DNA from 2 places in the Bradyrhizobium sp. 191 genome. Region 2 is predicted to be linked to the other one. Evidence: predicted binding sites of a transcription regulator. Region 2 holds the regulator's gene; the other holds the start of a gene.
What was found. The regulator HrcA, encoded in region 2, represses chaperone genes, less so after heat shock. The targets are predictions, from matches to a motif close to GTTAGCACTCNCNNNNNGNGAGTGCTAAC.
Positions count from the first base shown of each region.

Region 1 (5,156 bases), 970 kb from region 2:
GCTCCTCAACGGCCCGAAGCTCGCCGGCGACGTCGGCCATGCCTCGCAGGACGACATCGACGCGCTGTTCGACTGAGCGGACGCGGATTTCGGAAAATGAAAACGCCGGCGCGAGCCGGCGTTTTTTGTTTTGTAAGGCCAACCGCGGGGCACCCTTCCCTTCTCCCCTTGTGGGAGAAGGTGGCGCGCCGGATGAGGGGTTGCTTCAGCAAACTGGACTGCGAGATTTTCACTCGCGGAGAGATACCCCTCACCCGTCTCGCCGCTTCGCGGCGAGCCACCCTCTTCCACAAGGGGAGAGGGTAAGAGACATCACGCCCTCGGCGCGCAGCGGACGTAGACCATGTTGCCGTAGCGTGTGGCGGCGTCCTTGTCGATGAAGCGGGTGATCAGGACGCGGCCGTCGAAGGAGATGATCTCGCGATCCTGTTCGCCGGGGGTCGGCCCCGCCGGTCCGATGTAGTTCTTGCCGCTCGGCGAGCCCTTCAGCCGCAGTTCCTGCGGCGTCGCCTGGTCGGCCAGATGCATGATCACGCCGCCGGAGGAGCCCGCGGTGATGACATAGGGGTTCTTGCACTGCGCCCGGGCGGCAGCCTCGGTGCGGGCGCGGTCGGCCGGGTTCTGGAACGAGGCGAGACCCCAGCGGCCGACGATCTCGTCCGCGCGGATGGTGGCGGGCATTTCCGGCGCTGTGCCGGGTTCGGCTTCGGGCGGCGGAGAGGATGACGAGAAGGACGGCAGGCTCATGCCGCCGCCACAGGCGCCCAGCAACAGCGCCAGACAGGAGGCTGCCGCCAGATTGGCAACCGTGCGCGCGTGAGCTGAACTGATCATGGCATTCCCCCGAACAAGACGACGGCCGCACCCCTCCCGCAGCCAAGCGCAAAACCGCTGCCGGAGCAATGACGTCCTGCTGTACGCCGGCGCCCCGAACGAGTTTCCAATGCCACCATCCTATATCCGCCTCAACAATCGCTTAACCACCTTTGCTTGACAGGATCGCGGCCAAGCCATATTTCCGGGCGCACTATTAGCACTCGGAAAGCCCGATTGCTAAGCGCGCCGTTCAGTCTCTCAGGGAGAGGGTGGACGGACGCGCCGCCCCACCGACTTCCACTCCTTCCGAAGCGAGCCTCCAAAGGGAAACGTCATGGCTAAATCCAAATTTCGTCCGCTGCATGACCGTGTCGTGGTCAAACGTATCGACGCCGAGGAAAAGACCAAGGGCGGCATCATCATTCCCGACACCGCCAAGGAGAAGCCGTCGCAGGGCGAGGTCGTCGCCGTCGGGCCCGGCGGCCGCGACGAGACCGGCAAGCTGATCCCGATCGACCTCAAGGTCGGCGACCGCGTACTGTTCGGCAAGTGGTCGGGCACCGAGGTCAAGATCGACAACGAAGAGCTCCTGATCATGAAGGAGTCGGACATCATGGGCGTGCTGGCCTAAGGCCATCTGCCTGAACGGCCGCTGAATGCTCCATCGTCATCCCCGGGCTTGCCCCGCCGAAGCGGCTACGGCCGTGCAGGCCGGACAAGCCCGGTAAGACGGAGAGAGCGCAGCAGGAAACAGCACGAACAAGACACATCACGAAACACGAGGGATTGCAGACATGGCTGCCAAAGACGTCAAGTTTTCCGGAGACGCGCGCGACCGCATGCTGCGCGGCGTCGACATTCTCGCCAACGCCGTCAAGGTGACGCTCGGCCCGAAGGGCCGCAACGTCGTCATCGAGAAGTCGTTCGGCGCGCCCCGCATCACCAAGGACGGCGTCACCGTCGCCAAGGAGATCGAGCTCGAGGACAAGTTCGAGAACATGGGCGCCCAGATGCTGCGCGAGGTCGCCTCGAAGACCAACGACACCGCCGGCGATGGCACCACCACCGCGACCGTGCTGGCGCAGGCCATCGTGCGCGAAGGCGCCAAGGCGGTTGCCGCCGGCATGAACCCGATGGACCTCAAGCGCGGCATCGACACCGCGGTCGCGGCCGTGGTCAAGGACATCGAGAAGCGCGCCAAGCCGGTCGCCGCCTCCTCCGAGGTCGCCCAGGTCGGCACCATCTCGGCCAACGGTGACGCCGCCATCGGCAAGATGATCGCCCAGGCGATGCAGAAGGTCGGCAACGAGGGCGTCATCACCGTCGAGGAGAACAAGTCGCTCGACACCGAGGTCGACATCGTCGAAGGCATGAAGTTCGACCGCGGCTATCTCAGCCCCTACTTCGTCACCAACGCCGAGAAGATGACCGCCGAGCTCGAGGATGCCTACATCCTCCTGCACGAGAAGAAGCTCTCGGGCCTGCAGGCCATGCTGCCGGTGCTGGAAGCCGTGGTGCAGTCGGGCAAGCCGCTCGTCATCATCGCCGAGGACGTCGAGGGCGAGGCGCTGGCCACCCTGGTCGTCAACCGCCTGCGTGGCGGCCTCAAGGTCGCGGCCGTCAAGGCGCCGGGCTTCGGTGACCGCCGCAAGGCCATGCTGGAGGACATCGCGATCCTCACCGGCGGCCAGCTCATCTCCGAGGAGCTCGGCATCAAGCTCGAGAACGTCACGGTGAAGATGCTGGGACGCGCGGGCAAGGTGGTGATCGACAAGGAAAACACCACGATCGTCAAGGGCGCCGGCAAGAAGCCCGACATCGAGGCGCGCGTCGGCCAGATCAAGGCCCAGATCGAGGAGACCACCTCGGACTACGACCGCGAGAAGCTCCAGGAGCGCCTCGCCAAGCTCGCCGGCGGCGTCGCGGTGATCCGCGTCGGCGGCGCCACCGAGATCGAGGTCAAGGAGAAGAAGGACCGCGTCGAGGACGCGCTCAATGCCACACGCGCTGCGGTGCAGGAAGGCATCGTTCCCGGCGGCGGCGTCGCGCTGCTCCGCGCCAAGAAGGCGGTGGGCCGTCTCACCAACGCCAATGACGACGTCCAGGCCGGCATCAACATCGTGCTGAAGGCACTGGAAGCCCCGATCCGCCAGATCTCCGAGAACGCGGGCGTGGAAGGCTCGATCGTCGTCGGCAAGATCCTGGAGAACAAGTCCGAGACCTTCGGCTTCGACGCCCAGACCGAGGACTATGTCGACCTGGTCGAGAAGGGCATCATCGATCCCGCCAAGGTGGTGCGCACCGCGCTCCAGGACGCCTCCTCCGTGGCGGGCCTGCTGGTGACCACCGAAGCCATGGTCGCCGAGCTGCCGAAGAAGGAAGCTGCGCCGGCGATGCCGGCCGGCGGCGGCATGGGCGGCTTCTAGGCTCCGTTCCATTGCAGTATTGCGAAGGCCGCCTCCGGGCGGCCTTCTTTTTTGCCGACCCTGCCTCTTCGCTTTCCAATTCAACCGGCAGCCAAAAACCACTACGGTGGCGCCGATTCTAACTGTTTGGGTATGATCCTCTCGGAAAACCGCTTCACACTTTTCCGGATCATGCCCGTTGCCCGAGGTCTTCGTCGATGCGCGCGCTTCCGGTTTGTTCGACTGCCCTTCTGGCGGCTCTGCTCGCCGTCTCGCCCGAATTCGCCTCCGCCCAGATGAAGCTGTCGCCGAAGGCGACGGCGCCGGGCGGCATCGAGACGCGCTATTTCACCTCGATCGACGGGCTGATGGACGGCAATGCCGACGTGATCCTGAAGGAGACGCGCCAGGGCAAGACGGTCACCGCGGCGGTGCTCGACGTCTGCTACCCGATCGCGAAAAACTCCGACCGCAAGGACCGCTTCGTCGTCAATCTCCAGGTCGCCGGCCAGACGCTGACGGGAACGACGCAGAGCATCAGTGAGAAGTCGCCGATCAGCGTCAAGCTGACGCGCAAACAGTCCGGCGACACGTTCGAGTTCCGCGGCCAGATTGCGGTCGGCCAGGCGGTGACCGAGGTCACCTCGCCCGACAATTCCGATCTCAGCGAAAGGGAATTTCTGGACAACCAGACCTCCGACGACGGCATCACGCCGCAGCCGAAGGATTTCACCGACGTCTCGCCGGAGGCGATCGCAGTCAAGGTCAAGCTCGACGCGGCGACCGACTTCCTGAAGAGCCTGAAGGGCCAGGAGGTCGAGGTGACGCTGACCAGCCTCACCGTCGGCTGCGACGCACTGCGCGCAGGCGAGCAGACCATCAACATGTCGGTCGATCCCGAGCGCGCCGGCGCGCTGCTGGCGAAATTCAAGGCGATGCCGGGCGTCACGGCCGCAGGCTGGACCGCGGGCATGACCGAGATGGACCGCACCATCCGCTTCCCCGCCGCGGACTGGCGCGAGGGCGACAAGATCAACAAGGGCAAGCTCGCGACCGCGGTGGCGAGCGTGCTGAGCAGGACGCTCGCCGCAAAGCCGGTCTCGCAGAACTTCGACCCGGCCACCGGCAAGCTCAAGCTGGTGTTCAAGCGGCCGAACCAGGATTTTCCGGCGCTCGATCTCACCGACACGATCGAGGTCGCAGGGCTCGTGTCGCCGGACAAGCCCGGCACCACCGACAAGCTCATGCTCTGGATCGGTAGCCCCGCGACCACGACCGCCGACGAGAGCAGCGGTGCCAAGCTCAATCTGTCCGACGACGCGAGCCTGGACGAAGAAGGCGATCTGCCTGACGACAACGGCTCGATCGAGGCGCTTGCCAAGGAGCTGAAGGGCCAGCGCTGGGACGCCGACAAATCGGAGTGGAAGTGACGTAGTCATTCCGGGGCGACGCGTCAGCGTCGAACCCGGAATCTCGCGCTACAATCTCGAGATTCTCAGGTGCGCAACTGCGCACCATAGTCGCGCTATGCGCGCCCCGGAATGACCTGACGTTCAATTCCCCGTCGTCCGAAAGTGCAGCGGCTTGGGGCCGATCAGCGTCAGCACGTCGCCCTGGCGCCTCCAGGTTTCGACGCTGCCGAGCGCGGCCACGAGTTCGTCGTCGGCCTGCGCCTTCGCCGGCGGACAGGAACGGTCCTGGATCTGGCCGGGAACGAAGATCACGGTGTTGCCGGCAACCGAGAACTGGCCCTTGCCGCCCTTGCACCAGAGCTCCAGCACGACTTCGCCATGGTCGCCGATCTCGATGTTCGGAATCCGCTTCGAGCCCGCTTGCGGCAATGCTTCGAGCGTCATCTCGGTGCCGAACGGGAAACCGTCCTCGGCACGCGCGAGCGTGGACATCGCGAGCATTGCAACTGCCGCACACACCAAT
Region 1 covers NZ_CP064692.1:3,565,778-3,570,933, forward strand. The annotation lists gene IVB23_RS16520 (protein phosphatase CheZ) at 1-76, shown strand, start outside; gene IVB23_RS16525 (hypothetical protein) at 313-834, opposite strand; gene IVB23_RS16530 (co-chaperone GroES) at 1,151-1,447, shown strand; gene groL (chaperonin GroEL) at 1,611-3,242, shown strand; gene IVB23_RS16540 (hypothetical protein) at 3,440-4,651, shown strand; gene IVB23_RS16545 (META domain-containing protein) at 4,775-5,156, opposite strand, start outside.
Region 1: IVB23_RS16530 (co-chaperone GroES) is a predicted target of HrcA. The motif match lies at 1,030-1,058, and genes of this name have one in related genera.

Region 2 (5,156 bases):
CGTCCGGCTCGGACAGGCCGAGCTCTCCCGCCGACACCGCCTCGATGCCGTACGGCGCAAGCAGCTCCCGCATCTCGGCGAGCTTGCCGGGATTGTGGGTGGCGATGACCAGCTTGTCCGTGATTCGGCGGTGCATGGCTTATTGACTACGCCACAGCCAGTTTCTGCAAGTCCACCAGACGCGCGACGCCCTTGCGGGCCAGCGCCATCAGCGCCAGCAGCTCGGCTTCGGTGAACGGCTCGCGTTCCGCGGTGCCCTGCACCTCGATGATGCGGCCATCGCCGGTCATGACGAAATTGGCGTCGGTCTCGGCTTCGGAATCCTCGGCGTAGTCGAGGTCGAGCACCGGCGTGCCGTTGTAGATGCCGCAGGAGATCGCGGCGACGTTGTCGCGCAGCACGTTGGCCTTGACCATGTTCCGCGCCTTCATCCAGTTGACGCAGTCGGCGAGTGCGACCCAGGCGCCCGTGATCGAGGCCGTGCGCGTGCCGCCGTCGGCCTGGAGCACGTCGCAATCGACCGTGATCTGGCGCTCGCCGAGCGCTTCGAGATTGATGATGGTGCGGAGCGAGCGGCCGATCAGGCGCTGGATCTCGACGGTGCGGCCGCTCTGCTTGCCGGCGGAGGCCTCGCGGCGGGTCCGTTCCGAGGTCGCGCGCGGCAGCATGCCGTATTCGGCGGTGACCCAGCCGCGGCCCTGGCCCTTCAGCCACGGCGGCAGGCGGTCCTCCAGCGTGGCGGTGACCAGCACATGGGTGTCGCCGAATTTCACCAGGCACGAACCTTCCGCATATTTCACCACGCCGCGCTCCAGCGTCACGGGGCGCAATTCGTCGGGCGCACGGCGGCTTGGCCGCATGGGAAATCCTCCAAAACTCACGGGAAAAGGCTGCTCGCGGTGCTTGTAGGTGCGGCGGGGATGGGCGGCAAGGCTTTTTCACCCCCTGATTTCGCGGCCGCAAACACCACGCTTGTCAGAAGTGCCCGGGATAGACAAATTACGAGTATCTGAGAGGAGTTACCGTCTGTGGCCCATCACGATCCGATCCATCTGATCGCGCCGCGCGCAGGCCTTGCCCAGCTCAACGAGCGTTCCCGCGACATCTTTCGTCAAATTGTCGAAAGCTACCTCGCGACCGGCGAGCCTGTCGGCTCGCGCAACATTTCCCGCCTGATCGCCATGCCGCTGTCGCCGGCCTCGGTCCGTAACGTCATGGCGGATCTGGAACAGCTCGGCCTGATCTATGCCCCGCACACCTCCGCCGGCCGGTTGCCGACGGAACTCGGCCTGCGCTTCTTCGTCGATGCCCTGATGCAGGTCGGCGACCTCAACGAGGCCGAGCGGCAGTCGATCCAGAGCCAGCTCTCCTCGGTCGGCGAGGCGCAGTCGGTCGAGGCGGCGCTGGACGAGGCCTTGATGCGGCTCTCCGGCCTCACCCGGGCCGCCGCCGTCGTGTTGACGCCAAAATCCAATGCGCGGCTGAAGCACATCGAATTCGTCCGCCTGGAACCCGAGAAAGCGCTGGTCATCCTCGTCGGCGAGGACGGCCAGGTGGAAAACCGCGTGCTGGCGCTGCCGCCCGGGGTTCCCTCCTCGGCGCTCACCGAAGCCGGGAATTTCCTCAATGCGCGGATCCGCGGCCGCACGCTGGCCGAGGCGCGGCTCGAGCTCGAGACGGCCCTTGGAGAGGCCCGTGCCGAGCTCGATCAGCTGACGCAGAAAGTTATCTCGGCCGGCATCGCCAGCTGGTCCGGCGGCGAGAACGAGGATCGCCAGCTCATCGTTCGCGGCCATGCCAATCTGCTCGAAGATCTGCATGCGCTGGAGGATCTGGAGCGCGTTCGCCTGTTGTTCGACGACCTCGAGACCAAGCGGGGCGTGATCGACCTGCTCGGCCGGGCCGAGACCGCCGAGGGCGTGCGCATCTTCATCGGCAGCGAGAACAAGCTGTTCTCGCTGTCGGGGTCCTCCACCATCATCTCGCCCTATCGGGATGCCGCCGGCCACATCGTCGGCGTTCTCGGCGTGATCGGGCCGACGCGGCTGAATTATGCCCGCGTGATCACGACCGTGGACTACGCCGCCCGCATCGTCAGCCGCCTCTTGGGGGGCTGACCGGCGCCTCCTCCGATCACAGGCGCTTGATTTTCGCAAGCTAAGGCACGATATCCGGGCCAACAATCCCTGGAAACGAGTTCGAGATTAGAGCCGATGACCGATCGAGACCGGCAACCCGAAGACACGACCGCGCCGACGCCCGAGCCCGTGGTGTCAAAGCCCTACATCATGCCCGACGATCCCGAGCCGGGCTCGGTCGAAACGTTGCAGAAGGAAGCGGCCGAGGCGCGCGACCGCATGCTGCGGACGCTGGCCGAGATGGAGAATCTGCGCAAGCGCACCACGAAGGAGGTCGCCGACGCGCGCCTCTACGGCATCACCGGCTTTGCCCGCGACGTGCTGGACATCGCCGACAATCTCCAGCGTGCGCTCGATGCCGTTCCGGCCGAAGCGCGTGCTGCGGCCGATCCCGGCCTCACGGCGCTGATCGAGGGTGTCGAGTTGACCGAGCGCTCGCTGCACAGCGCGCTCGAGAAGCATGGCGTGAAGAAGCTCGATCCGCAGGGCCAGAAGTTCGACCCGAATTTCCACCAGGCGATGTACGAAGTACCCGATGCGTCGGTGCCGTCAGGCACCGTGGTGCAGGTTATGCAGGCCGGCTACACCATCGGCGAGCGCGTGCTGCGCCCGGCGCTGGTCGGTGTCGCCAAGGGCGGTGCGAAGGCAACTCCCGCTGCCAACAACAATGAATCGAATGGCGCGCCGAACTGATCGATCCTCATGGTGCGCAAAGCGGCCGGTTGAGGCTCTCCTCTGGGAGAGTCTTCGCTGGTGAGACAGCGCTCTCCAAGCCTCCCGCAAGCAAGCGAGGGAGGGAGCGCATCTCGCTTGCGGATGCAGCTATCCCTTCGGCTGGATGCCGTCGCGAACGGCGCGAAAGCGGGTGAAGGCGGGCAGCCACTGGTCGCGTGGGGCGCTGGCGATGATGCGCAATGATGCGCCGCCAGTCGAGAAGCGGATCCACTGCACCACGGTCACAGGGATCTTGTCCTTGCCGCTGACGCCGTCGATCCGGGTCTCGAAACCCTGCTGGCCGTTGATGCGAATCGGCTCGGACATGGTGATGCGCGACTCGCGCACGCCGGGAATCTGGAGCGCCGCCTCCTGGGCGAAGCGGGCGCGGTCGTCGGCCTGCTGCGGGGTGGCGCCGATCACGCCGAGAATCATGAACGGCTTCGACTCGTAACCCGTGCTCTCATCGCCGTCGGCGAGGATGATGCTGCTGCCCGGCGCGAGCGTTCGGATGTCCTTGAAGTTGGCGAGATCGGTGATCTTGAACGGCATCAGCGCGATCTGCTCTTCAGCCGAGACCTGCCTGCGGGTGACTGTGCTCGCAAACATCTGCCGCACCGCTTCATCCGTGTAGATCTTGGTCGCATTCTCCGGGATCTGCACCGCGACATAGCCGGAGAAGCCGGCGCCGGGCACGATCATCGAATAGCGCTTCACCGGGGTATCGCCGGCCTTGCCGCTTTCGGTGGTGAAATAGGCGAGGCCCGCGGGGGTCTCGATCTTGTCCTGCGTGACGCCATTGGTCCCGGCGGGATTGGCATTGAAGGCGCTCACGACCTCGCCATAGGCCGCCGGCGGCAGCTCGGTGACCAGTACCTTGACACTGCCATCCTCGCTCTCGAAGCCGGGAAAGGTCTTGGCGGTGCTGAGGCCGATCAGCGGCACCATGCCGAGGCGCAAGCCAGGTGGGAAAACGGCGTCGGCGGCAAGGGCCGGAAACACTGTTACGGCGAGGAGGGCCAGCGCGGCGAGGGGGCGGATCAGCTTCATGGGCACTCTGATTGGTTCACATTGAGGCCGTTCGATGGTCGGCCGCCGGGCCGCTTTGTCGCGCGAAGCAGCTGCGCCGGCTGTCCGGCCGGTTCGCCTTTTAGCGGGTTTGGCCTTGCCGCAACAGGGCGGGGCCTGTTGCGGGTGGCGGGGGCTTGCCGAGGCCCGAACCTGTTAATAATTCCTCACCCGCAAGGGCGGCGGAGCCCGGACATCATCTTTCAAAACCCAATGTTTTCGCGGCAGAAACGTAGCTTCGGTCCTTGCGGGCCCCTCCCCCCCTCCTATATGAGCCTCAATCATCGCAATATCGCGGATGTTTGATCTTAGGGGGTTTCGGTTCGGGTGCCTTCTGGGCCCAGCCAACCTGCCGCAAAAAGAAGGGTATCAGGACCATGGGAAAGGTCATTGGGATCGACCTCGGCACCACGAATTCGTGCGTCGCCGTGATGGATGGCAAGAACGCGAAAGTCATCGAGAATTCCGAAGGCATGCGCACGACGCCTTCGATCGTCGCCGTGACGGACGACGGTGAGCGCCTCGTCGGCCAGCCGGCCAAGCGCCAGGCCGTCACCAATCCCGAGCGTACCTTCTTCGCAGTGAAGCGCCTCATCGGCCGCCGCTACGACGACCCGATGGTCGAGAAGGACAAGAAGCTCGTCCCGTACAAGATCGTGAAAGCCTCCAACGGAGACGCCTGGGTCGAGGCCGACGGCCAGACCTACTCGCCCTCGCAGGTCTCGGCGTTCATCTTGCAGAAGATGAAGGAGACCGCGGAAGCCCATCTCGGCCAGAAGGTCGATCAGGCCGTCATCACCGTTCCCGCCTACTTCAACGACGCCCAGCGCCAGGCGACCAAGGACGCCGGCAAGATCGCGGGCCTCGAAGTGCTGCGCATCATCAACGAGCCGACCGCGGCCGCGCTCGCCTACGGCCTCGACAAGACCAAGGCCGGCACCATCGCCGTGTACGACCTCGGCGGCGGCACGTTCGATATCTCCATTCTCGAAATCGGCGACGGCGTGTTCGAGGTGAAGTCGACCAACGGCGACACCTTCCTCGGCGGCGAAGACTTCGACATGCGCCTCGTGGGCTATCTGGCCGACGAGTTCCAGAAGGAGCAGGGCATCAACCTGCGCAACGACAAGCTTGCGTTGCAGCGCCTGAAGGAAGCCGCTGAAAAGGCCAAGATCGAGCTGTCCTCAACGACGCAGACCGAGATCAACCTGCCGTTCATCACGGCGGACCAGACCG
Region 2 covers NZ_CP064692.1:4,533,494-4,538,649, forward strand. The annotation lists gene rdgB (RdgB/HAM1 family non-canonical purine NTP pyrophosphatase) at 1-136, opposite strand, end outside; gene rph (ribonuclease PH) at 147-860, opposite strand; gene hrcA (heat-inducible transcriptional repressor HrcA) at 1,029-2,117, shown strand; gene grpE (nucleotide exchange factor GrpE) at 2,214-2,831, shown strand; gene IVB23_RS21100 (hypothetical protein) at 2,961-3,902, opposite strand; gene dnaK (molecular chaperone DnaK) at 4,298-5,156, shown strand, end outside.